4 regions of the Kitasatospora sp. NPDC023176 genome follow, and region 1 is predicted to be linked to each of the others. Evidence: riboswitches for the same ligand, from Rfam matches in the RefSeq annotation. Region 1 holds a riboswitch; each other region holds the start of a gene.
What was found. A riboswitch is a leader RNA that binds a small molecule or an ion and turns the genes downstream of it on or off. The one in region 1 is predicted to bind cobalamin.

Region 2: it holds a riboswitch for cobalamin, as region 1 does, so the genes downstream of both, ACZ3YL_RS18720 (FecCD family ABC transporter permease) here and ACZ3YL_RS39365 (cobalamin biosynthesis protein) in region 1, are expected to answer to the same signal.
Region 3: it holds a riboswitch for cobalamin, as region 1 does, so the genes downstream of both, metE (5-methyltetrahydropteroyltriglutamate--homocysteine S-methyltransferase) here and ACZ3YL_RS39365 (cobalamin biosynthesis protein) in region 1, are expected to answer to the same signal.
Region 4: it holds a riboswitch for cobalamin, as region 1 does, so the genes downstream of both, ACZ3YL_RS18575 (ribonucleoside-diphosphate reductase subunit alpha) here and ACZ3YL_RS39365 (cobalamin biosynthesis protein) in region 1, are expected to answer to the same signal.

Annotation. Positions count from the first base shown of each region.
Region 1 covers NZ_JBVHIP010000053.1:36,611-42,401, reverse strand. The annotation lists gene ACZ3YL_RS39370 (transcriptional regulator) at 174-866, opposite strand; cobalamin riboswitch at 1,063-1,190, shown strand; gene ACZ3YL_RS39365 (cobalamin biosynthesis protein) at 1,290-2,252, shown strand; gene ACZ3YL_RS39360 (cobyric acid synthase) at 2,326-3,864, shown strand; gene ACZ3YL_RS39355 (putative cobaltochelatase) at 3,861-5,791, shown strand, end outside.
Region 2 covers NZ_JBVHIP010000012.1:57,145-62,935, forward strand. The annotation lists gene ACZ3YL_RS18705 (nuclear transport factor 2 family protein) at 1-97, opposite strand, end outside; gene ACZ3YL_RS18710 (ABC transporter substrate-binding protein) at 188-1,186, opposite strand; gene ACZ3YL_RS18715 (ABC transporter ATP-binding protein) at 1,251-2,048, opposite strand; gene ACZ3YL_RS18720 (FecCD family ABC transporter permease) at 2,045-3,097, opposite strand; cobalamin riboswitch at 3,195-3,333, opposite strand; gene sodN (superoxide dismutase, Ni) at 3,423-3,818, opposite strand; gene sodX (nickel-type superoxide dismutase maturation protease) at 3,995-4,438, shown strand; gene ACZ3YL_RS18735 (CGNR zinc finger domain-containing protein) at 4,435-5,022, opposite strand; gene ACZ3YL_RS18740 (amino acid ABC transporter ATP-binding protein) at 5,135-5,791, opposite strand, start outside.
Region 3 covers NZ_JBVHIP010000014.1:38,887-44,677, reverse strand. The annotation lists gene ACZ3YL_RS20345 (hypothetical protein) at 1-37, shown strand, start outside; gene metE (5-methyltetrahydropteroyltriglutamate--homocysteine S-methyltransferase) at 102-2,417, opposite strand; cobalamin riboswitch at 2,576-2,814, opposite strand; gene ACZ3YL_RS20335 (hypothetical protein) at 3,003-3,290, shown strand; gene ACZ3YL_RS20330 (cupin domain-containing protein) at 3,470-3,883, opposite strand; gene ACZ3YL_RS20325 (hypothetical protein) at 3,880-4,128, opposite strand; gene ACZ3YL_RS20320 (TetR/AcrR family transcriptional regulator) at 4,197-4,868, shown strand; gene ACZ3YL_RS20315 (carboxymuconolactone decarboxylase family protein) at 4,926-5,462, opposite strand; gene ACZ3YL_RS20310 (universal stress protein) at 5,761-5,791, shown strand, end outside.
Region 4 covers NZ_JBVHIP010000012.1:24,693-30,483, reverse strand. The annotation lists gene ACZ3YL_RS18590 (hypothetical protein) at 1-851, opposite strand, end outside; gene ACZ3YL_RS18585 (glycoside hydrolase family 26 protein) at 989-2,443, opposite strand; gene ACZ3YL_RS18580 (hypothetical protein) at 2,580-3,662, opposite strand; cobalamin riboswitch at 4,010-4,150, shown strand; gene ACZ3YL_RS18575 (ribonucleoside-diphosphate reductase subunit alpha) at 4,342-5,791, shown strand, end outside.

The sequences.
Region 1 (5,791 bases):
GCGCGTCCCTCTCGCCTGGTCGGGTGAGGGGGTGGGTGAGGGGTGCTGGGGGTGGGTGGGTGCGGCTTGGGGGGATGGGTGGGGGTGGCGGGGGTGGGTGAGGGGTGGGGTTTGTTGCGGGCGCGCGGGCTTTCGTCCGGCGCGCCCGCTGAGGTGGGTGGGGGGTAGCCGGGTCAGACGGGGATGGCGGGGTGGCGGGTGCTGAGGAGGTGCCAGAAGCGGGGGGTGAGGGGTGGGGTGGGGGTGCGGGGCTGGGTGGTGGCGCCCCAGTGGGTGGGGACGTGGTGTTCCTGCTGGAGGAGGGGGAGGACGGCGGCGAGGTCGGGTTCGGGGACGGGGACGAGTCGGGCGAGCGGGCGCAGGTGGGGCTGCCAGCGGCCGGCCACGCACTGGCGGAGCAGCCGGTCGAGCGCTTCGCGGCGGCCGGTGGCCTCGACCAGTTCGGTCAGCCGCAGGGCGAGCACCTGGGCGAGGGCGTGGGTCTGGTCCGGGTCGCCGTCCCAGTGGCCGGTCAGTTCGGCCTGCCGGTAGGCGGGCAGCGGCATGCCGACCCGTTCGGCGACGGCATCCGGGCCGAGTTCCCGGGCGAGCCGGTGGTCGCGCAGGCTCACCGGCCGGCCGTCCATCAACTGGTCGGCCGGGCACCAGAGGGCGCGGGCCAGTGCGATGAACTCGGCCTCGCCGGGCCGCAGCGCGCCGCTCTCCCAGGCGAGGACGTGCCCGGGGAGCAGCCGTACGCCGTGCGCGGCCATGCCCTCGGCGACCTGCTCGGGGGTCAGCCCGAGGCCGGCCCGGTGGGCGCGGGCGGCCCCCGGCGAGAACGGCACCGGGGCGGGGGCGGCGGCGGGTGACTCTCTGCGGCGCATGGCACCGAACGTAGGTGCGGTCCTCGGCGCTGCCCCAGCCGCCGAACGCACGAAGCGGGGCCGGTCGGCCCTCCCCAGCGCTGGGCGATCGCACAGGCCGGACGGCGGCCCGCCGTGTGACCAACCCCTCCGTGACCTCGGTTGACTCCCGGTTCGGGCGCGTGATGGGATCCTGGGGCCAAACGGAGGCATGGAGAGGAAGCCGGTGCGAGTCCGGCGCGGTCCCGCCACTGTCACCGGGGAGCACGCTCGAACACGCCACGGTGGGCCGTCAGAAGCCGCTGGAAGGCCCGGGGGTGCGTCCGACCCGGAAGCCAGGAGACTCTCGCCCCCGGTACGTCGATCCAGGGCGCGGACCCTGAGTGAGGACACCCACGCGATGCAGGCTGCCCCGCCCCGCCGGACCCTGAGCTGCCCGCCGCCGTGCGCGGGCTGACCCGCGCCGCCGCCTTCGCGCTGGGCGCCGTCGCGGGCTATGCCGCCGACGCCCGTTTCGCCGACCCGCGCCGCGGCCACCCCGTCGCGCTGTTCGGCAGCGCCGCGACCCGGCTGGAGCGGCGCCTGTGGCGCGACCACCGGGCCGCCGGGGCCGGGTACACCGCGCTGTGCGTGGGCACGGTCGCGGTCGGCGCGCTCGCCCTGGACCGTACGGTCGGGCGGCGTCCGCTGGGCCGGGCCGCGCTGGCGGCCGCGGCGACCTGGACGGTGCTCGGCGGCACCTCGCTGACGCGGGAGGCGCGCACCATCGGACGCTCGCTCGCCGCGGGCGACCTGACGGCCGCCCGGGAGCGGCTGCCGCACCTGTGCGGGCGGGATCCGAGCGCGCTGGACGAGCAGCAGATCGCCCGGGCGGTGGTCGAGTCGGTGGCCGAGAACACCGCCGACGCCGTGGTGAACGCGCTGGCCTGGGGCGCCCTGGCGGGCACACCGGGCCTGCTGGCCTTCCGCGCGGTGAACACCCTGGACGCCATGGTCGGCCATCGCTCGCCCCGCTACACCCGGTTCGGCTGGGCCTCGGCCCGGCTGGACGACCTGGCGGGCTGGCCCGGCGCCCGGCTGACGGCGCTGCTCACGGTGGCCGCCGCGCCCGAACCCCGGACCGCCTGGCGGGTCTGGCGCCGGGACGGCTCCGCGCACCCGAGCCCCAACGCGGGCCAGGCCGAGTCGGCCTTCGCGGGGGCGGTGGGCGTGCGCCTCGGCGGGACCCTGCAGTACGGGGAGCGGGTGGAGCACCGGCCGGTGCTGGGCGCGGAGTTGCGGCCGGTGACGGTGGACGACATCGAGCGGGCCTGCACGCTGTCCCGGCGGGTGGGCGCGCTGGCGCTGGGTACGTCCGTCGCGGGGCATCTGGTGATCCGGGCGTTCCGGAGGAGGAGGGGCAAGTGAGCGAGCGCAGCGAGCGAACCGTCGAGAGGTGCGCGTGGTGCGGAGCACCTGCCGAGCACGGCGAGGCGGGGGCATGAGCAACGCACTGCTGGTCGCGGGGACGACCTCGGACGCGGGCAAGAGCGTGGTGACGGCCGGGATCTGCCGTTGGCTGGTCCGCCAGGGCGTGCGGGTGGCCCCGTTCAAGGCGCAGAACATGTCGCTGAACTCCTTCGTCACCGCGGACGGCGCCGAGATCGGCCGCGCCCAGGCGATGCAGGCGCAGGCCGCCCGGGTGGCGCCGGAGGCGGCGATGAACCCGGTGCTGCTGAAGCCCGGCGCGGACGGCCGCAGCCAGGTGGTGCTGCTCGGCCGGCCGGTCGCCGAGGTGGGCGCGCTGGACTACCGGGAGCGCAAGCCCGTCCTGCTGGAGCGCGCCCTGGAGTGCCTGGCGGACCTGCGCGGCCGCTATGACGTGGTGGTGTGCGAGGGCGCCGGTTCGCCCGCCGAGATCAACCTGCGCGACCGGGACATCGCCAACATGGGCCTGGCCACGGCCGCCGCGCTGCCCGTGGTGGTGGTCGGGGACATCGACCGCGGCGGGGTCTTCGCGGCGATGTACGGCACGCTGGCGCTGCTGTCGGCGGAGGACCAGCGTCATGTGGCGGGCTGGTTCGTCAACAAGTTCCGCGGCGACGCCCGGCTGCTGGCGCCCGGGCTGGAGATGCTGCACGAGCTGACCGGCCGTCCGGTGCTGGGCACCCTGCCGATGCTGCCGGGCCTGTGGCTGGACGCCGAGGACTCGCTGGACCTGTCCACCGTGGTGGACCGGGCGGACGGGCCCGGGCCGCTGGGGGCGGACGTGCTGCGGGTGGCCGTGGTGCGCTTCCCCCGGCTGTCCAACTTCACCGACCTGGACGCGCTGGCCCAGGAGCCCGGTGTGCTGGTGCGCTGGGCGACCCGGCCGGAGGAGCTGGCCGACGCCGACCTGGTGGTGCTGCCCGGCACCCGGGCCACCGTCGCGGACCTCGCCTGGCTGCGCGAGCGCGGCCTGGCGCCGGTGCTGAGGGCGCGGGCGGCGGCCGGGCTGCCGATCCTCGGGGTCTGCGGCGGCTACCAGATGCTGGCGCGCTCGATCGAGGACGAGGTGGAGTCCGGGGCGGGCGTCGTCGACGGCCTCGGGCTGCTGCCGACCCGGGTGCGCTTCGGCGTCGAGAAGGTGCTGGCGCGGCCGGTGGGCGAGGCGTACGGGCAGCGGGTGGAGGGCTACGAGATCCACCACGGGGTGGTGACGGTCGACGGCGGTACCGCGTTCATCTCCGATGACCACGGGCAGAGCCTGGACGGCTGCCGGATCGGCTCGGTCTGGGGCACCACCTGGCACGGCGTGCTGGAGAACGACGGCTTCCGTCGCGAACTCCTGCGCGAGGTCGCCGAGTCGGCCGGCCGGGCGTTCGTGCCGGCGCCGGACACCTCGTTCGCCGCGGCGCGCGAGGCCCGGCTGGACCGGCTGGGCGACCTGATCGAGGAACACGCGGACACCGACGCGCTGTGGAAGCTGATCGAGGGCGGGGTGCCGGCGGCCGGAACGCTGCCGTTCCTCCCGCCCGGGGCACCTGGGAGTGACGCATGAGTGACGTCCGCTATCCGTTCACCGCGATCGTCGGCATGGCCGACCTGCGGCTCGGGCTGCTGCTGAACGCGGTCTCCCCGGCCGTGGGCGGCGTGCTGGTGCGCGGTGAGAAGGGCACCGCGAAGTCGACCATGGTGCGCGCGCTGGCCGGGCTGCTGCCCGCCATCGCCGTCGTGGACGACTGCCGCTTCGCCTGCGACCCGGCCGCGCCGGACCCGCAGTGCCCGGACGGTCCGCACGCCTCCTTCTGCCGTCACGAACGGCCCTCCCAGCTGGTCGAGTTGCCCGTCGGCGTGGCCGAGGACCGGATCGTCGGCTCGCTCGACCTGGAACGCGCGCTGGCCGAGGGCGTCAAGGCGTACGAGCCGGGGCTGCTCGCCAAGGCGCACCGCGGCGTGCTGTACATCGACGAGGTGAACCTGCTCCAGGACCACGTGGTGGACCTGCTGCTGGACGCCGCCGCGATGGGCCGCTCGTACGTCGAGCGCGAGGGCGTGTCGGTGCGGCACGCGGCGCGGTTCCTGCTGGTCGGCACGATGAACCCGGAGGAGGGCGAACTGCGGCCGCAGCTGCTCGACCGCTTCGGCCTGACCGTCGAGATCGCCGCCACCCGGGACCCGGCCGAGCGGGCCGAGGTGGTCCGGCGCCGGCTCGCCTACGACGCGGACCCGGCCTCGTTCGCCGCCCGGTTCGCCGAGGAGGAACGGGCGCTCGCCGAACACATCACCACCGCGCGGGAGTTGCTACCCGAGGTGGAACTGACCGAAGTGGCGCTGCGTCAGATTACCGCCGTGTGCGCCGCGTTCGAGGTGGACGGGCTGCGCGCGGACATCGTGATGGCCCGCACCGCGGTCGCGCTGGCCGCCTGGGCGGGGCGCACGGAGGTGCTGGAGGAGGACGTCCGCAAGGCCGCCCAGCTGGCCCTGCCGCACCGGCGGCGGCGCAACCCCTTCGACGCCCCGGGGCTGGACGAGGAGCAGCTGGACCGGACGCTGGAGGAGCACGCCCAGCCGGAGGACCCGGAGCCGGAGGGCGACGGTCCGGGCGACGGCGGTCCGGGCGACGACGGCCCGGAGGACGACGGTGACGGCGGCGGTGGTCCGGACGGTGGCGGTGCGCCCGAGCCCGCCGACGGCGGCATCCCGGAGGCCCCCGCCCCCGAAGCCTCCAGCACGGACACCGAGGCCCCCGCACCGCAGCCCGTACCGGCCCAACACCCCTCCCCCGCACGGGAGTCGGCGCCGGTCGCGGCCGGGGACCCGTACCGGACCCGGCTGTTCACCGTGCAGGGCACCGGCCACGGCGCCCAGGGCCGCCGCTCCCCCGCCGAGACCACCGGCGGGCACACCGTCCGGGCCCGCCGCCCGCAGGGCGCGCTGAGCCGGCTGCACCTGACCGCGACCCTCCAGGCCGCCGCCCCGCACCAGGCGGCGCGCGGGCGGGCCGGCCGGGCACTGGTGCTGCGCAAGGACGACTTCCGCGAACAGGTGCGCCAGGGACGGGAGTCCAACCTGGTGCTGTTCGTGGTGGACGCCTCCGGCTCGATGGCCGCCCGGCAGCGGATGACCGCCGTCAAGGGCGCGGTGCTGTCGCTGCTGATGGACGCCTACCAGCGCCGGGACAAGATCGGCATGATCACCTTCCGTGGCGCGGACGCCGAACTGGCGCTGCCGCCCACCTCCTCGGTGGAGGTCGGCGCCGCCCGGCTGGAGACCCTGCCCACCGGCGGCCGCACCCCGCTGGCCGCCGGCCTGCTGCGCGCCCACGAGGTGCTGCGGGTGGAGCGGCTGCGCGACCCGAACCGGCGCCCGCTGCTGGTCGTGGTGACCGACGGCCGGGCCACCGGCGGCCGCGACGCGCTCGCCCGCTCCCAGCGCGCGGCCACGCTGTTCGCCGCCCAGGGCACCGCGAGCGTGGTGCTGGACTG
Region 2 (5,791 bases), on a different contig from region 1:
CGGCGTAGAGCGCCAGCAGGGTCTCGGCGTCACGGCGTTCGATGCCCTCGCGCAGGGCGCGGGCGTCGAAGGCGGTGGGGGCCGCCATGGTGGTCATGGTCCTCGCTCCTTCGGTCGGCTCCGTCGGTTCGCACCTTCGAGCCTACGCCCGGCGGGCCCGACCGGAACGGGGCGCGATCCCGGCCGGTCAGCGGGCCGGGACGGTGCGCAGGAAGTCGGCCAGGGTGCTGACCGCGGCCGGGTTGCGCGGGCTCTCGACCAGGTCGACGTAGTCCATGACGACGATCCGGTCGTTCTTGACCGCGGAGACCTCGGCCAGCGGCGGGAAGGACTTGAGGAACTTCCGCTTCTCCTCGGCCCCCGGCGTCGCGTAGTCGTTGATCACGATCACCTCGGGGTCGCGCCGCACCACGCTCTCCCAGCCGGCGGTGACCCAGGTGTCCGCCAGGTCGCCCATGATGTTGGTCCCGCCGGCCTTGTCGATGATCTCGTTCGCGGCGGCGAACCTCCCGGCGGTGTACGGCTTGTCCTGCCCGCTGTCGTACAGGAAGACGGACGGGCGGCGCTCGGGCCGGGGGACGGCGGCGATCGTCGCCCTGGACTCGGCGATCAGCTTGTCGGCGCGGTCCTTGACGTCGAAGATCGCGCCGAGGTTGGCCAGGTCGGTGTAGAGCGCCTCCAGCGGGTCCATCACCCCGCGTTCGGAGCCCTTGCCGCTGCGGCAGGACTCGCTGAGCACGTACGAGTCGACGCCGAGCGCCTTGAACGCCTCGGGGGTGACGCCGCTGCCCTCGACGAAGCCGTAGTGCCAGCCGGCGAACACCAGGTCGGCCCTGGCGTCCAGGGCGATCTCCTTGGTGAGCACCTTCTTGGAGAGCCAGGTGGTCTGCTGGTAGCCGTCCTTCCAGGGCACCTTGTCGACCCGGCCCTTGTCGTCGGGCATCACGTAGCCGGCCATCCGGTCGGCGAGGCCGAGGGAGAGCATCAGCTCGGTGATGTTGACGTCGTTGGTCACCACCCGGGCGGGCTTCCGCGCGAAGGTGAGCCGCTCGCCGCAGTTCTCCACGGTCACCGGGTAGTGGGCGGAGGCGGCGGCGCCGCCGGCCTCGCCCGGGGCGATCTCGGCGCCGCAGGCGGTCAGTCCGAGGGTGAGCAGGGCGGTGGCGGCAACGGCCTTGGTACGCACGCTTGTTCCTTCCGGGGTGGTGAGCGGGGTGGTGGACGGGGTGCGGGCGGGGGTGCGGGCGGGCTCAGGCGAGGCGGTCGAACAGCAGCTGGAGGGCGCCGGTGTCCGGGTGCCGGACGGGGGTGGCCCGGACGCCGAACACCTCGGCCAGCAGGTCCGGCCGGAGCACCTCCTCGGGCGTGCCGGCGGCGACGATCCGGCCGGCCGTCAGCACGTACAGCCGGTCGCAGTGGCCGGCCGCCAGGTTGAGGTCGTGCAGCGCGGTGAGCACCGTCGGCCCGGCCGCGCGGGCGAGGGCCAGCACCTCCAACTGGTGGGCGATGTCCAGGTGGTTGGTGGGTTCGTCCAGCACCAGCAGGCGCGGTTCCTGGACGAGCGCGCGGGCGATCAGCACCCGCTGCTTCTCGCCGCCGGACAGGCTCGGGAAGCCGCGCTCGGCGAGGTGCCCGGCCCCGACCCCGCGCAGCGCGGCCGCGCAGCTCTCCCGGTCCGCGTCGCTCGGGCCGCCGAGGCCGCGCCGGTGCGGCAGCCGGCCCATGGCGACCACCTCGGCCACCGTGAAGTCGAACTCGGCGGGGTGCTCCTGGGTCAGCGCGGCCACCCGGCGGGCCGCCTGGCGCGCGGTGAGCACGTGCAGGTCGTCGCCGTCCAGCCGGACCGTCCCGCCGGCCGGCCGCAGCACCCGGTAGACGCAGCGCAGCAGGGTCGACTTGCCGCTGCCGTTCGGGCCGATCAGTCCGATCACCTGCCCGGCGGCGGCCGCCAGGCTCACCTCTTGGACGAGCCGGGCGCCGGCCAGCTCCACCGAGACGCCGTCGACGCGCAGTTCCTCGGCCGGGCTCGTGCCCTTCGCCGGGCTCATCGCCCACCCCCGAAGGCCTGGCCGCGCCGGCGCATCATCAACAGGAAGGCGGGCACCCCGAGCACCGCGGTGAACACCCCGACCGGCAGTTCGGCGGGCGCCAGCAGGGTGCGCGAGGCGATGTCCACCCAGACCAGCAGCAGCGCCCCGGCGAGCGGCGCGATCACCAGCACCCGGCGGTGCCCGGCGCCGACCAGCATCCGGGCCAGGTGCGGCATCAGCAGTCCGACGAAGCCGATCGCCCCGCTGACCGCGACCACGGTGCCGGTGACGGCGGCGGTCACCACGAACAGCTCCCGGCGCAGCCGGTCCGGGTCCACGCCGAGCGAGGCGGAGGTCTCGTCGCCCATCGCGAGCGCGTCCAACCGCCCGGCGGCGCAGGCCAGATAGGCCAGTCCGGCGAGGACGGTGCAGGCGGCGATCGGCACCGAGCCCCAGGTGGCGCCGCCGAGGCTGCCGAGCAGCCACATCATGGCGTCCCGGGCGGCCTCGGCGTGGTCGGCGGAGAAGACCATCAGGGTGGTGACGGCGGAGAAGCCGTAGGAGAGCGCGGTGCCGGTGAGCACCAGCCGCAGCGGGGTGAGCCCGTACGCGGTGCGGGCGGCGAGGTAGACCAGCACCATGGCGACCAGCGCGGAGCCGAACGCGGAGACGGAGATCGCCCACACCCCGAGCGAGGCGAAGGCGCCGAGCAGCAGGACGGCGTTGGCGCCGACGGCGGCGCCGGAGGAGATGCCGAGCACGAAGGGGTCGGCGAGGGCGTTGCGCACCAGGGCCTGGACGGCGACGCCGGTGGCGGCCAGTCCGCCGCCGACCACGGCGGCCAGCAGGGTGCGCGGCAGCCGGATCTCCCAGACGATCGCGTACGCCGCGGCCTCGTCGGCGTCCAGCCGACCGCCCGTCAGTCCGGCGCCCAACAGCCTCAGGACGTGAGGGAGTTCGATGCCGGAGGCGCCGAAGGCGGCCCCGCAGACCAGGGATGCCAGCAGGGCGACGCCGAGGCCGGCGGCGAGCGGGAGGGTCGGTGTTCGGCGAACGGGGTCACTCACGTGCGGTCGCGCCTTGCCTCGGGCCGCAGGGTGTGCCGGGGCGGGCGCCGGCCGGGGGCGTGCCCGGGCGCCATCCCCTCGCAGTCCGCGGCGAGTCGTCGGGAGTCCAGCGGCCGAGGGCGATCGGGCTGGCGCGGTCCTACGGACCGTGCTCACCGTTGCGGGTCAGCGCCGGATTCACACCGGACTTCCCCCTCGGACGCCCTGGCAGCATAACAGCCACTCAGGCTAGGCAACCCTTACCAGGGGTGGGCCGGACGTGAACGCACGACCGCCCCCGTCCGAACGGTGCGGACGGGGGCGGCCGGGTGGCGACGCGTCAGGCTCAGGCCTGCTTGGTCTCCCAGAAGATCTTGTCGACCTCGGCGATCAGGTCCAGCAGGGCCTGGCCGGTGGCCGGGTCGGTGGACGCCTTGGCGGCCGAGGCGGCCTTCAGGGTGTCGTTGATCAGCTGGTGCAGCTGCGGGTACTTCTCGAAGTGCGGGGCCTTGAAGTAGTCGCTCCACAGCACCGAGATGTGGTGCTTGACGGCCTCGGCGCGCTGCTCCTTGATGATGATGGCGCGGGCGCGGAAGTGCGCGTCCTCGTTGGCCTGGTACTTCTCCTGGGTGGCCTTGACCGACTCGGCCTCCAGCTTGGCCTGCGCGGGGTCGTACACGCCGCAGGGCAGGTCGCAGTGGGCGTGAGCGGTGGCGCGCGGTGCAAACAGACGAGAGAACATGGGAGTCCTTCCTTAGATCGTCTTCCCGCGCCCGAGATTACCCTTCCGCCCTCGGGGTTTCGCGGCCGGGCGGCGGGCCTAGGGCAAAAGGCGGACCCTGAACCGGGGTAATCCGGACATCGAACGGATGACGGTCCGTACGGCAGACTGGGGCGGTCGGTCCGGGAGGAGGAGCCATGGCGCGGAGCACGGAACCGCAGGGCGGCGCGGGCGGTGGCGCGGTGCCGTTCGGGCTGGTCGACGTGTCGGGCCCGTCGATGGTCCCGACCCTGCGCGAGGGCGACCAGCTGCTGGTCCGCTACGGTGCGCCGATCCGCCCCGGCGCGGTGGTGCTGTTCCGCCACCCCTTCCAGCAGGACCTGCTGGTGGTGAAGCGGGCCGCCGAGCGCCGGCCGAAGGGCTGGTGGCTGCTGTCCGACAACCGCCCGGTCGACAGCGACAGCCGCAGCTACGGCCCCGTCCCGGACGACCTGGTACTCGGCCGGGTGCTGCTGCGGCTGCGCCCGAGCCCGGCCTGGCTGGCGCCGGGCCGCGGGCTGGAGCGGCTGCTGCTCGGCCCCCGGCTGGCCCGGGTGCCGGGCCTGGCCCGCCGCCTCGGGGTGTTCGTCGACGAGGCCTAGCTCCCCGAGTGCAGTGCCGCCTCGGCCTCCTGGCGCTTGCGGGCCCGGTACGCGGCGACGTTGGCGCGGGTCGCGCAGCGGTCGGAGCAGTAGCGGCGGGAGCGGTTGGTCGAGGTGTCCAGGTAGGCGTTGCGGCAGGGCGCGGCCTGGCAGATGCCGAGCCGGTCGGCGCCCAGCTCGGTGAGGTGGACGGCCAGGCCCATGCAGGCGACGGCGCTGAAGTGGGCGGTGGCGGTCGGTGAGTTGTCGGCCAGGTGCAGGTGCCAGCGCGGCCGGCCGGCGTCGTCCAGGTAGTCGTGCCCGGAGACCAGCGGGCTGACGGGGTACTCCATCAGCAGGCTGTTCAGCAGGTCGACGCCCCGGATCTCGTCGCCCTCGGCGGCGGCCTCGAACACCCCGCGCAGCCTGGTCCGCACCGCCCGCAGCCGGGGCACGTCGGACTCGTCGGCCAGCGCGGCGGCGCGGGAGGAGTCGGAGAACAGGGCGCGCACCGCGTCCACCGAGGTCAGTGCGTCGGTGCCGCGCTCGGGTTCCTCGGTGTTCACCAGCCGAACGGCGAGGTCGGCGTACGAGGCGAGCTCCACGGCGGTCCTTCCAGTGCTTCGGTAACGGGCTGATTGCTTCCAGCCTATTACCCGGCTGGGGAAAACGTCGGCGCCCGGCAGGAAACCGCCTGCCGGGCGCCGACGGTACGGCTCAGAGGACCTTGGAGAGGAAGGCCCTGGTGCGCTCGTGCTGGGGGTTGGTGAGCACCTCGCGGGGGTTGCCGGACTCGACCACCACACCGCCGTCCATGAACACCAGGGCGTCGCCGACCTCGCGGGCGAAGCCCATCTCGTGGGTGACGACCACCATCGTCATGCCCTCCTCGGCCAGGCCGCGCATGACGTCCAGGACGTCGCCGACCAGCTCCGGGTCGAGCGCCGAGGTGGGCTCGTCGAAGAGCATCAGCTTGGGCTTCATGGCCAGCGCGCGGGCGATCGCCACGCGCTGCTGCTGGCCGCCGGAGAGCTGCGAGGGGTAGTTCTTCGCCTTGTCGGCGAGGCCGACCCGCTCCAGCAGGGCCATTCCGCGCTCCCGGGCCGCGGCCCTGGTCTCGCCCTTGACCTGGACCGGCGCCTCGATGACGTTCTCTATGGCGGTCATGTGCGGGAACAGGTTGAAGCGCTGGAACACCATGCCGATGTCGCGCCGCTTCAGGGCGACCTCGCGGTCCCTGAGCTCGTGGAGCTTGTCGCCCTTCTGCCGGTAGCCGACCAGTTCGCCGTCCACCCAGAGGCGGCCGCCGTTGATCTTCTCCAGGTGGTTGATGCACCGCAGGAAGGTCGACTTGCCCGAGCCGGACGGGCCGAT
Region 3 (5,791 bases), on a different contig from region 1:
GGCGGACGGCCTGGCCCGCGCCCAGCGCGCGTCCTGACCGTCGCCGGGGCGGGTGCGGCACCCGGGCCGCGCCCGCCCTTTCCGACTCCGTACCGGCCCGGTCAGCCCGCGAGCTCCTCCCGCAGGCGGCGGGCGGCGCCGACCAGGCTGTCCAGCGAGGCGCGGGTCTCGGGCCAGCCGCGGGTCTTCAGGCCGCAGTCGGGGTTGACCCAGAGCCGCTCGGCCGGGATCGCCGCGAGGCCGGCCCGCAGCAGCTCGACGGCCTCCTCGGTGCTCGGCACCCGCGGCGAGTGGATGTCCCACACCCCGGGGCCGACCTCGCGCGGGTACCCGGCCCGGGCCAGTTCGCCGGCGACCTCCATGTGGGAGCGGGTCGCCTCCAAGGAGATGACGTCCGCGTCGAGTTCGTCGATCGCGGTCATGATCGCGCCGAACTCGGCGTAGCACATGTGGGTGTGGATCTGGGTGTCGGCCCGGACCCCGGAGGTCGCCAGCCGGAAGGCCTCGGTGGCCCAGTCCAGGTAGGCCGGGCGGGCGGCGGCCCGCAGCGGCAGGGTCTCGCGCAGGGCCGGCTCGTCGACCTGGACGACGGCGGCGCCGGCCGCCTCCAGGTCGGCGACCTCGTCGCGCAGGGCCAGCGCCACCTGCCGGGCGGTCTCGGCCAGGGGCTGGTCGTCGCGGACGAAGGACCAGGCGAGCATGGTGACCGGCCCGGTCAGCATGCCCTTGACCGGGCGGTCCGTCAGGTCCTGGGCGTAGCGGAACCAGTCAACGGTCATCGGGCGCGGGCGGGAGAGGTCCCCGGCGAGGACCGGCGGGCGCACGTAGCGGGTGCCGTAGGACTGCACCCAGCCGTGCCGGGTGGCGAGGTAGCCGGTGAGCTGCTCGGCGAAGTACTGGACCATGTCGTTGCGTTCGGGCTCGCCGTGCACCAGGACGTCCAGGCCGGTCTTCTCCTGGTACGCGATGACCTCGCGGACCTCGGCCTCCATCCGCTCCCGGTAGGCGGACGCGTCGATCCGCCCGGCGGTCAAGTCGGCCCGGGCGACGCGCAGTTCGGTGGTCTGTGGGAAGGAGCCGATGGTGGTGGTCGGCAGCGGGGGCAGCCCGAGCCGGGCCCGCTGGGCCCCGACGCGCTCGGGGTAGGCCTGGGCGCGCCGGGTGTCGTCCGGGGTGACGGCCTCGGACCGGGCCCGGACGGCCGGGTCGCGGGTGATCGGCGAATTGGCACGGGAGGCCAGGTCGGCGCGGTTGGCGGCGAGTTCGGCGGTGATCGCGCCGGTGCCCGCGCGCAGGCCGCGGGCCAGCAGGGCGGCTTCCCGGGCCTTCTGCTGGGCGAAGGCGAGCCAGCGCAGGATCTGCGGGTCGACGTCGCGTTCGGCGGCGGCGTCGATGGGCACGTGCAGCAGGGAGCAGGACGGCGCGACGTCGACCCGGTCGGCGAGCCCGAGCAGGGTGGCCAGGGTGGCCAGCGACGCGCCCAGGTCGTTGATCCAGACGTTGCGGCCGTCGATCACCCCGGCGACCAGGCGCTTACCGGGCAGTCCGCCGACGGCGGCGAGGTCGTCCAGGTTGGCGGCGGCGGGGCCGGTGAAGTCCAGCGCCAGGCCGTCGACCGGGGCCTTGGCCAGCACGGGCAGGGCATCGCCGAGCCGGTCGAAGTAGCTCGCCACCAGCAGCTTGGGCCGCTCGGTCAGCGCGCCCAGCTCGCGGTAGGCGCGGGCGGCGGCGCCCAACTCGGCCGGGGTGCGGTCCTGGACCAGCGCGGGCTCGTCCAGTTGCACCCACTCGGCGCCGGCGGCCTTCAACTCCGCGATCAGCCGCGCGTAGACGGGCAGCAGCCGGTCCAGCAGGGTGATCGGCTGGAAGTCCTCCGCCACGCCCGGCGCGGGCTTGGCGAGCAGCAGGTACGTCACCGGTCCGACCAGCACCGGGCGGGCGGCGTGGCCGAGCGCGAGCGCCTCGCGCAGCTCGCCGACGGCCTTGGCCGGGTCGGCGGCGAAGACCGTGTCCGGCCCCAACTCCGGCACCAGGTAGTGGTAGTTGGTGTCGAACCACTTGGTCATCTCCAGTGGCGCGACGTCCTGGGTGCCGCGCGCCATGGCGAAGTAGCCGTCCAGCGCGTCGGCGTCGACGGCGGCCCGGTGCCGGGCGGGGATCGCGCCGACGGCGACGCTGGTGTCCAACACGTGGTCGTAGAACGAGAAGTCGCCGGTCGGCACCTCCTGGACGCCCGCCTCGGCCAGCTGCCGCCAGTTCTCCCGGCGCAGTTCGGCGGCGGTGGCGAGCAGCGCCTCGGCGGTGACGGTGCCCTTCCAGTAGCCCTCGATCGCCTTCTTCAGTTCCCGGCCCCGGCCCTGGCGGGGGTAGCCGTACGCGGTGGCGAGGGTCGCCGCGGCTGCGGACTTCGTGGTCAAGGGACTCTCCTTCGCGAGCCTGGATCCTCAAGTGCCCGGCGACGGGACGAGAACGCGAAGGGATGACGAGACCGGACGGGACACCCGTACCCGGGTACGACTCCGCCTGGTGTGGTCGCCGACCCGCCCTCGAGGTCACCGGATGGCCGCGCGCGAACGGTCGCGCACGGGCAGTGGCAGGTCTTCGGACTCGCGGGCCCGCCCGTCCCCATCGAGGACAGGCACCTACTGGCCGTCGCTTCCCAGACCCGTCCCGGGCCCAGTGCGTATGACGGCGGTCGTTCCCACTCACCGCTGCGGGGCAGTCCCGGACTGGCCAGTTGAAAGGCGTCACCGGATTCCCTCTTGCGACACCCCGCCTGGCGGACGGGGCGAACCAGCTGCACCGGCCAGCCTAGGGGCAGTGCGCCGGTTTCCGGCCGGAGAATCACGCAATCGTCCGCATGGTGAGACGTCGTCAGGCGCCGGCCGGGGCCGCTCCGGGGAAGTGGAGCGGCCCCGGGTGGACGTCAGCGGGTGCTGAAGTCGGCGTTCCAGGAGGCCGTGCCCGTACCTGCCAGGCCGACCTCGTTGTAGTCACCGATCATGATCCCCAGGTGGTCCGGGGAGTCGATCCAGCCGTCGACGGCCGCGTCCGTCTTCCTGACGCCGGCACCCCGGTTCCTCACCCCCCACCAGCCCGTACTCCCGCACGTACTGCTCCTCGCCACCGCACAGGCGCTGCCGGTCGCCGCCTGGCTGACGGCCTGGACCATGGTGATCGGCGCCGCGACGGCAGCCCTCGGATCGGCCGCCCTGCGCACCGCACTGGGTCGACGTGCCGGGACGGTCCTGGTCGCCCTCGGGCTACGGACGGCGGCCGCCTGGCCCTGATACGGCCCCGCCGGACCGCGCACCCGAAGGCGCCGGTCCACCACGGCCGCAAAGCCCCCCGGGCCAAGATACGCACCCGGGGGCGGGGGCGTACCTTGGCCCGGGGGCGCCGAAGTCTCGTGCGCGGGCCCGAGAGTTCCCGCCCCCACGCCCACCGGGCTTCCCGTCCGCGACCCGGGTCAGTGCTCGGCGCCGCGCCGTTCCAGCCGGGTCCCGCTGCGCAGGGTGATCGACATCAGGTCGCTGGGGGCGTCGAGTTCGAGCCGGTGCCAGCGGCCGCGCGGGACGACCACGGCGCTGCCGGGCGCCAGCCGCACCAGTTCCTCGGCAGCGCCGGGCTCGACCGGGCGGAGGTAGACCCGGACGCCGCCGGCCAGGCAGCACACCGCCTCCTCCGCCGCCGGGTGCATCTCCCAGTGGTCTGCGTGGACGTCGGCGTCGGTCTCCACGTGGAAGGTCGCGACCTGCCATGCGCCCTCGGTGCCGGAGCCGCCGCCGGCCATCCGCCGTTCGGTGGCGCGGAGTTCGCCGTCGGGGCGGAAGTGCAGCGCCGAGGCGAACAGGTCGACGACGGCGATCGGGGTGGTGGTCATGAGGACGTTCCTTCCAGTTGGGGTTCTACGGCGGCGAGCGGGCGGCCCTCCGGCGTTCCGGGCCGGCGCCGGGGCAGGACGGCGACGGCGCCGACGGCCGCCGGCGCGAACCGGACGGCGCCGACGGCCGGGCCGAGGGCGTACCCGCCGTCGAGGGCGGCCGGGTCGGTGGCCGTACCGGTGCGGTGGGCGGCGAGGGTGGCCAGGGCGGCCGGGCCCACGCGGCCGCCAAGGTTTCTGTACATGTAAAGAAAGTACTCCCGGAAGCACACCGCTGTCGAGCCGCACGAGATCAGCCGGGCATGATGGGCGCATGCAGCAGCCCTCCCCCGCCCCCCGCAAGGCCACCGGCCGCCCTCCCCGCATCTCCCGGGAGGAGGTCGTCGACACGGCCCGCCGGATCGTCGACGAGGAGGGCGTCGAGCGCCTGACCATGCGCCGCCTGGCCACCGCCGTCGGCAGCACCCCGATGGCGCTCTACCACCACGTCCGCGACAAGGAGGAGCTGCTCGTCCTGCTGCTGGACGACTACGCCGCCCGCACACTCCATCCCGTCGAACTGCCCGCCGACCCGCGCGAACGCGTCCTCGCCGCGGCCGCCGCGATCCACGACGCGCTCGCCGGCTGCCCCTGGATCGTCGACGTGCTGGCCGCCGACGACCTGTTCTCCACCCACGCCCTCTGGTTCGTCGAGCAGATCGTCGACGGACTGGTCCACTGCGGCCTGACCCCGGAACGCGCCGCCCAGGGCTACCGCGCGATCTGGTACTACACCGCCGGCGAGATCGTGGTCCGCGCCACCGCCACCCGGCGCCGCACCGTCGACGACCGCCCCACCTACCGGGAGCAGGTCTTCGCCGGCCTCGACCCGGACGCGTACCCGCGGCTGGCCCAGGTCGCCGGCGACTGGGAGCCGCTGACCGCCCAGGACACCTACCGGGACGGGTTGCGCGCCCTGGTCAGCGGCCTGCTCGGGGCGAGCTGAAACGCCGAACCGGCCCGCCGGGCGCGAGGCTCGGCGGGCCGGTTCGAACGGAGTCGCTCAGGCCCACGGGTCGGTGAACGCCCGCCCGGGAACGGGCTTGGCGATCAGCGCGACCGGCACGAAGAAGTTGACCTGCCCGATCGCGAACATCAGGGTGGCCAGCGCCTTCTCGTCGAAGTGCGCGGCCGCCTCGGCGTACAGCTCGTCCGACACCCGCTCACCGTGCGGGTTCGGCTGCAGCACGGCCTCGACCAGGGCGAGCGCCGCCCGCTCGGGAGCGGTCAGGTACGGGGAGTCCTGCCAGGTGGCCACCGAGGTGATCCGCTCCTCCGACTCACCGGCCTTGCGCAGGAATCCGGTGTGCAGGACGGTCAGGTAGGTGCTGCCGACGATCTGCCCGGCCCGCAGCTGGACCAGGCTGACCAGGCCGCGCGGGATCGAGCGGTTGCCGACGGCCCGGAACAACGCGGCCGACACGTCGGCGAGTTCGGGGACGAGCTGCGCCGGGTCGCCGGCCATCCGGGGGCGCAGCGGGATCTCGGCGGTGATCGAGCGGGTGGCGGTCGAGCGGGCGGCGGTCGAGTCGGTGGTCATCGTGGTGTTCCTCTCGGAAGATCGGTGCTTTCACTGACCCGACGGATCCCGGCGCACGAGTGTGACGGCCCGGCGAAGCTTTTTCGTCCGTCGGTGCGATCCGGCCGTGACCGTCCGCACCGCGCCCGGGAGGAGCCGCGCCTCCAGCACCATGCCGCCGGGCGACCGGGTGGACGGGCCTCGGCCGCCCCCGAGAGGTGCTCGTGGCCGCCACCGCCGATACTGGGGGTCGCAACCCGAGGCGGCCCCGGCGGCCGGCTACGGCCCTCGCCGCGCCGCGAAACCTGAGGAGCGCGCCGTGACCGATCCCGCCCCGACCGCGGGCTCCA
Region 4 (5,791 bases), on a different contig from region 1:
GGCGGCGGCACGACCGGGCCGGGGGCCACCGGGCCCGTGGTCGGCTGGCCCGCGGGCGGCTGACCGGGTGCCGGCTGGCCGGCGGCGGGCCACTGCTGCTGGGCCACGGTCGGCTGGTACGCCGGAGCCGCCTGGGGCGGCGGCTGCTGGGCGTACCCACCCGGCGGCGGCACCTGCTGCGGCAGGGGCTGGGCCGGCGGCCATGCGCCGGGCTGGGGCTGCTGAGGCTGGGGCTGCTGGGGCTGAGGCTGCTGGGCCTGGGGCTGCTGGGGTGCGGTCGGCTGCTGGTACCACGCCGGCTGGGCAGGCTGCTGCTGCTGCGGCCATCCGGGCTGCGGCGGGCCGTACGGCGCGGGCTGCGGTGCGGACGGGGCGGTCTGCATGACCGGCCAGGGCACCCCGGCCGACGCGGCCTCCGGCCGCTCCCGCCACGAGGAGCGGGCGAGCAGCACGATCAGCGCCGCGGTGACGACCACGCCGAGCGCGAAGGTCGCGAGCTTCAGCTCGCCCTCGGTCGTCCCGGTGAACCACTCCCGCTGCGGCCTGTCCAGCAGCGCACCGGTCAGGCTGCGCACCCGGTTGTAGCCCTCGACCAGGGCCACGCCCGCCGCGACGCCGAGCGCCCAGTTGCGCCCGCGCAGCAGCAGGAGGCCCGAGAGCAGGTACAGCAGGCCGTAGTTGAGGCTTCCGGTCTCGGCGTCCACCGAGGTCCCGCCGTAGTAGAAGATGCCCTTGAGGTAGGTCGCGAAGCCGACCTGCCCGAAGCAGTTGTAGGCCGCCCAGCCGAGCAGCACCACGCCCCAGCCGATCGCCAGGCCACCGGCCCCACGCATCGGACGCGTCTGTGTCATCCCCGCACCCCCACCCCTTCGGCCTTCTCCGACCGTCCGTCCGCCCGCCCTCGGTTTCGCCGCCACAGGATGCCACACGGCGCAACGGACCCGGAATCCAGCCCGTTCAACGGATCCCGCCGACGGATCCCGGCGGCTCAGCGGACGTGCAGCCCGCTCCAGTCGATGCTTCCGCCGGACTGGCCGGAGCCGCCGGTGATCGCCAGCGGGCTGTGGTAGGTGGCGTTGACGTCCGCGCTGGAGTTGCCCGGCTGGTCCGGGGCCAGGTTGTCGGCGGTGAGCGCCTGTCCCCAGACCGTCCAGATCGTCCAGGGGGTACGCCGCAGGGTGTCCGGCTGGCGGGAGTTGACGGGCACGGCGAAGGACTCGGCGAGCATCCGCGGCTTGCCGTAGGCGGCGAGCCCGTCGTAGTAGCGCTTGGTCCACACCTCGCCGGTGCCGATCGGGTGCGCCGGGCTGCCGCTGTAGTCGTCCACCCCGACCACGTCGACGTACTGGCTGCCGGGGTAGTAGTCCCACGGGTCCGTCCCCGGGGCGCCGTCCCAGGACACCGGCGTCCAGGCGAACAGCAGGTTGTGCAGGCCCCTGGTCTCCACCAGGTACTTGTAGGTGATCCGCCACAGCGCCTGGTAGTCGGCCGGCTTCTGGCCCGCCCACCAGAACCGGCTGGAGCAGTCCTTGACGTTCATCTCGTGGTACGGACGCAGCAGCACCGGCACGTCCTGGGCGGCCAGGTACTCCAGGTGGTCGGCCAGGTAGGACAGGTCGGTGATCAGCGCGCGGTACTCCGGGGTGTCGCCCGCGGCGTCCACGACCCGGCCGAACCAGCCCGGGTCGGTGGCCGCCGGGGATTTCGAACAGAGCACCCGGTCGAAGGACTTGACGTCGGATCCGGGGTAGGGCTCGTGGAAGGACATGCCGACGATCCCGGCCGGGGCGCCGCCGTTGTCCGGCAGTTCGGTGGTGCTGCCGTCGCAGTTGTGCTGGACGCCGGCGCTGTCGTAGGAGCCGTCGTCGGCGCGCGGGTGGCCGGACCAGACGGCGGCCATCAGGTCGACGGCGTCGTCGGTGTACTGCCAGCCGGCCCGGCAGGTGGGCCAGCGGCCGGCCGAGTAGGAGCGCGGGTTGCCGACGCCCCAGGCGTTCTGGCCGTAGCCGGGGCCGAGGTCGGTCTCCATGAAGCCGGGCAGCCGGCCGGTGATGTCGGCGGCCTTCTTGTAGTAGTAGCCGACCTGCTTGGTGCCCCGGTAGTCGCCGTAGCCGGGGTTGTCGCGCTCGTTGTGCGCCTCGACGTGCTGGCCGATCACCGTGCCGCCGCTGTGCCCGGTGCGGGCCTGGGCCTCCAGGTCCGCGAGGAACTGCTGGACGGCGCGGGCGTTCGGCGAGGCCTGCGGGTCCCGGGCCAGCAGGTCCCGGCCCACGTCCGGCGGCAGGGTCCGACCGGGGGCGCCGACCGACACCGGTACCCGGACGGGCTGTCCGACCACGCTCCGGTCGTCGCGGTCCAGCAGCACGAGGCTGCCCGCGACGACCACGGTGCCGGCCGCGGCCAGGACGGCCGACTTGCCGCGCAGGGCTCTGGGCAGGGCCACGACCGCTCCTCCGGTTGCTCGCCGGTACCGACCCCCACGGACGCAACCGGAACACGCGTACGACTCACTCCGACGAGAGCCTGCCACACTCCCCCGGCCCCGGCGAACGGCTCCGCCGCCGGGGTGTCACGACAGGTCAGCCGGTCGGGGTGGCCGCCGACGTGCCCTGCGAACCGGGCGTGGCGGTGCCCGCCGCCTTGGCCCGCTGGAGCAGCTGGCCCTTCACGTGTTCGGCGAACCCGGAGGATGCCGCGGTCGCGGTGGCGTCGGAGGTGTTGCCGCCCTTCGCCGCGCCGTCGACGGTGAAGTAGGCGTACCGGCCCAGGCTGGCGTGGGTGCCGGTGCAACCGGGGTTGGCGCAGAACGCCGGCGCGCCCGCCGCGGGGAGGCCCTTGAGCTGACCGGCGAAGTTCTTCATCGCGGTCTCGGCCTGGATCTTGTGGTCGAAGACGGCCACGCCGACGGTCACCGCGCTGTCGCCGGAGACGTACGTCGCCCGGAGCACCTTCTGGCAGCCCTGGTCGCCGAGGATCTTGCCGAGCCCGCCGGTGGTGGAGTTGCCGTCCCAGCAGGGCTGGTCCAGCGAGACCACGGTCCGGTTCCAGGTCGCGCCGTTGACCGTCACCTGCAGGGCGGAGAACAGCGCCCCCGCGTCCTGCGGCGCCGGGTCGGTGGCGGCCTCCCAGATCGGCTTCGACGGGTCGTCCGGCTGACCGCCCGGGGTCCCGCTCGCGCTCGACGGGCCGGGGGTCGGCTTGGTCGAGGCGGTGGAGACCGCGCCGCCGCCGACCTTCTTCGGGTCGTCCTTCTTGCCGAGGAGCAGCACGCCGCCCGCGACCGCGCCGCCCACCAGGACGACGGCGGCCACGATGCCGATGACCTTCACCCGGCGCTTGCGCTTGCCGGCGGCCTCGTTGCGGTTCGCCAGCGCCTCCCAGTCCGGCTCGACGCGCTGCGGCGGGCCGGGCTGCGGCGGAACCAGCTGCGGCGGGCCGGGCTGCGGCGGAACCGGCTGCTGGGGAGGCTGCTGCTGCCACTGCGGCTGCGGGGCCGGCGGCTGAACCGGCTGAACCGGCTGGGCAATCGGCTGAACCGGCTGGGCAATCGGCGGGGCCGGCTGGGGCACCGGCGGGACGGGCTGCGAGAACGGCTGCCCGGGCGGCGCCACCGGCCCGTAGGAAGCCGGCGGCGGGCCGAAGCCGCCGCTCGGCGGCGGCACCGGGCCCGGTACCGCCGGCTGCTGATTCTGTGCGCCCCCCGGCCCGGCGGGAGGCGTCCCCTGCGGCCCGTGCCCAGGTACGCCAGTTCCGTCGCTCATGCGCCCAGATCGTAGGGCATCCCCCTGAGCACCCCTAGGCCCGGTGACCGTTCCGTGGCGAAACCAGGACGCGCGGCGCGCGGATCCGGGGGCATCCGACGCGCGGATCCGGGGCGTCCGGGGCGCCGCCGCATCGCCCCCCGGGCGCCGCTCCGGCCCTCGGACGACCACGAACCGTCACCCGCCCGGGCACCGCCGGTCATCACGCCAACACGCCACGCCGCACTACATGTGGTGTCGCATCGAGGAGACACCACTACATGTATGCTCGCTTCTGCTGTCGATGCAGGGGAACCCGGTGGGAGTCCGGGACTGCCCCGCAGCGGTATGCGGACGGCTGGAGCAGCCGTACCGCGAGTCCGAGTACCTGCCGAACAGCGTGCCCACGGCCCTCCCGCAGAGGCCGCACAAGCACCAGCACCACACCTCCGGGCCTCGCGGGCGGGCCGGGGAGACACCTCGCGCGACGCTTTCCGCGTTCGCGCCGTGCTCCCCTGCCCAGATCGGTCCGGTACCCCCCCGATCACGCCGCCGATCGCCGCCAGGAGAGAGCGCCTTGACCACCGCTGCCTCAGTCACCCTGCCCGCTCAGGGCACCGGTACCGCCTTCACCGACCCGACGGTCTCCGACCCCGGGGGCGCGCTGCTGAGGGTGCTCACCGACCGCAGCACCGACCTCCCCGAGGTCGACCCCGGCCATGTCGCCGCCGCCGCGCTGCGCGGCCGCCACGCCGGCTCGGACTTCGCCGAGCTGCGCGGGCTGGCCGTGGACGCCGCCGCGTCGATGATCGCCGAGGACCCCCAGTACTCGAAGCTGGCGGCCCGTCTGCTTGCTCTGGAGATCGTCGACGAGGCGAACAGTCAGGGCTCGGTCTCCTTCTCCGCCTCGATCGCCGTCGGCCACGCCGAGGGCCTGATCGGCGACACCACCGCCGCCTTCGTCGCCAAGCACGCCCCCGCCCTGGACGCGCTGATCGACACCGCGGGCGACGACCGCTTCGAGTACTTCGGCCTGCGCACCGTCCAGTCCCGCTACCTGCTGCGCCACCCGATCACCCGCAAGGTCATCGAGACCCCGCAGCACTTCCTGCTCCGCGTCGCCTGCGGCCTGGCGGTCGGCGACTCCGAGCAGTCCGTGCGCGAGGTCGCCGAGCTGTACGGCCTGATGAGCCGCCTGGAGTACCTGACCTCCTCGCCGACGCTCTTCAACTCCGGCACCCGGCACCCGCAGATGTCCAGCTGCTACCTGCTGGACTCGCCGCTGGACAACCTGGACTCGATCTACAACCGCTACGCGCAGATCGCCCGCCTCTCCAAGCACGCCGGCGGCATCGGCCTGTCCTACTCGCGCATCCGCTCGCGCGGCAGCCTGATCCGCGGCACCAACGGCAAGTCCAACGGCATCGTGCCGTTCCTGCGCACCCTCGACTCCTCGGTCGCCGCCGTCAACCAGGGCGGCCGCCGCAAGGGCGCGGCCTGCGTCTACCTGGAGACCTGGCACGCCGACATCGAGGAGTTCCTGGAGCTCCGCGACAACACCGGTGAGGAGGCGCGGCGTACCCACAACCTCAACCTGGCGCACTGGATCCCGGACGAGTTCATGCGCCGGGTGAACGCCAACGCCGACTGGTCGCTGTTCTCCCCCGCCGACGTCCCCGAGCTGGTCGACCTCTGGGGCGCCGACTTCGACGAGGCCTACCGCAAGGCCGAGCTGGCCGGCAAGGCCGTCCGCACCATCCCGGCGCAGACCCTCTACGCCCGCATGATGCGCACCCTGGCGCAGACCGGCAACGGCTGGATGACCTTCAAGGACGCCTCCAACCGCGCCGCCAACCAGACCGCGCTGCCGGGCCGCACGGTGCACTCCTCCAACCTGTGCACCGAGATCCTGGAGGTCACGGACGACTCCGAGACCGCCGTCTGCAACCTCGGCTCCGTCAACCTCGGCGCCCACGTGGCCCCCGGCGCCTCCGCCGACGACCTGCTGGGCGCCATGGACTGGGAGCGCCTCGACGCCACCGTGCGCACGG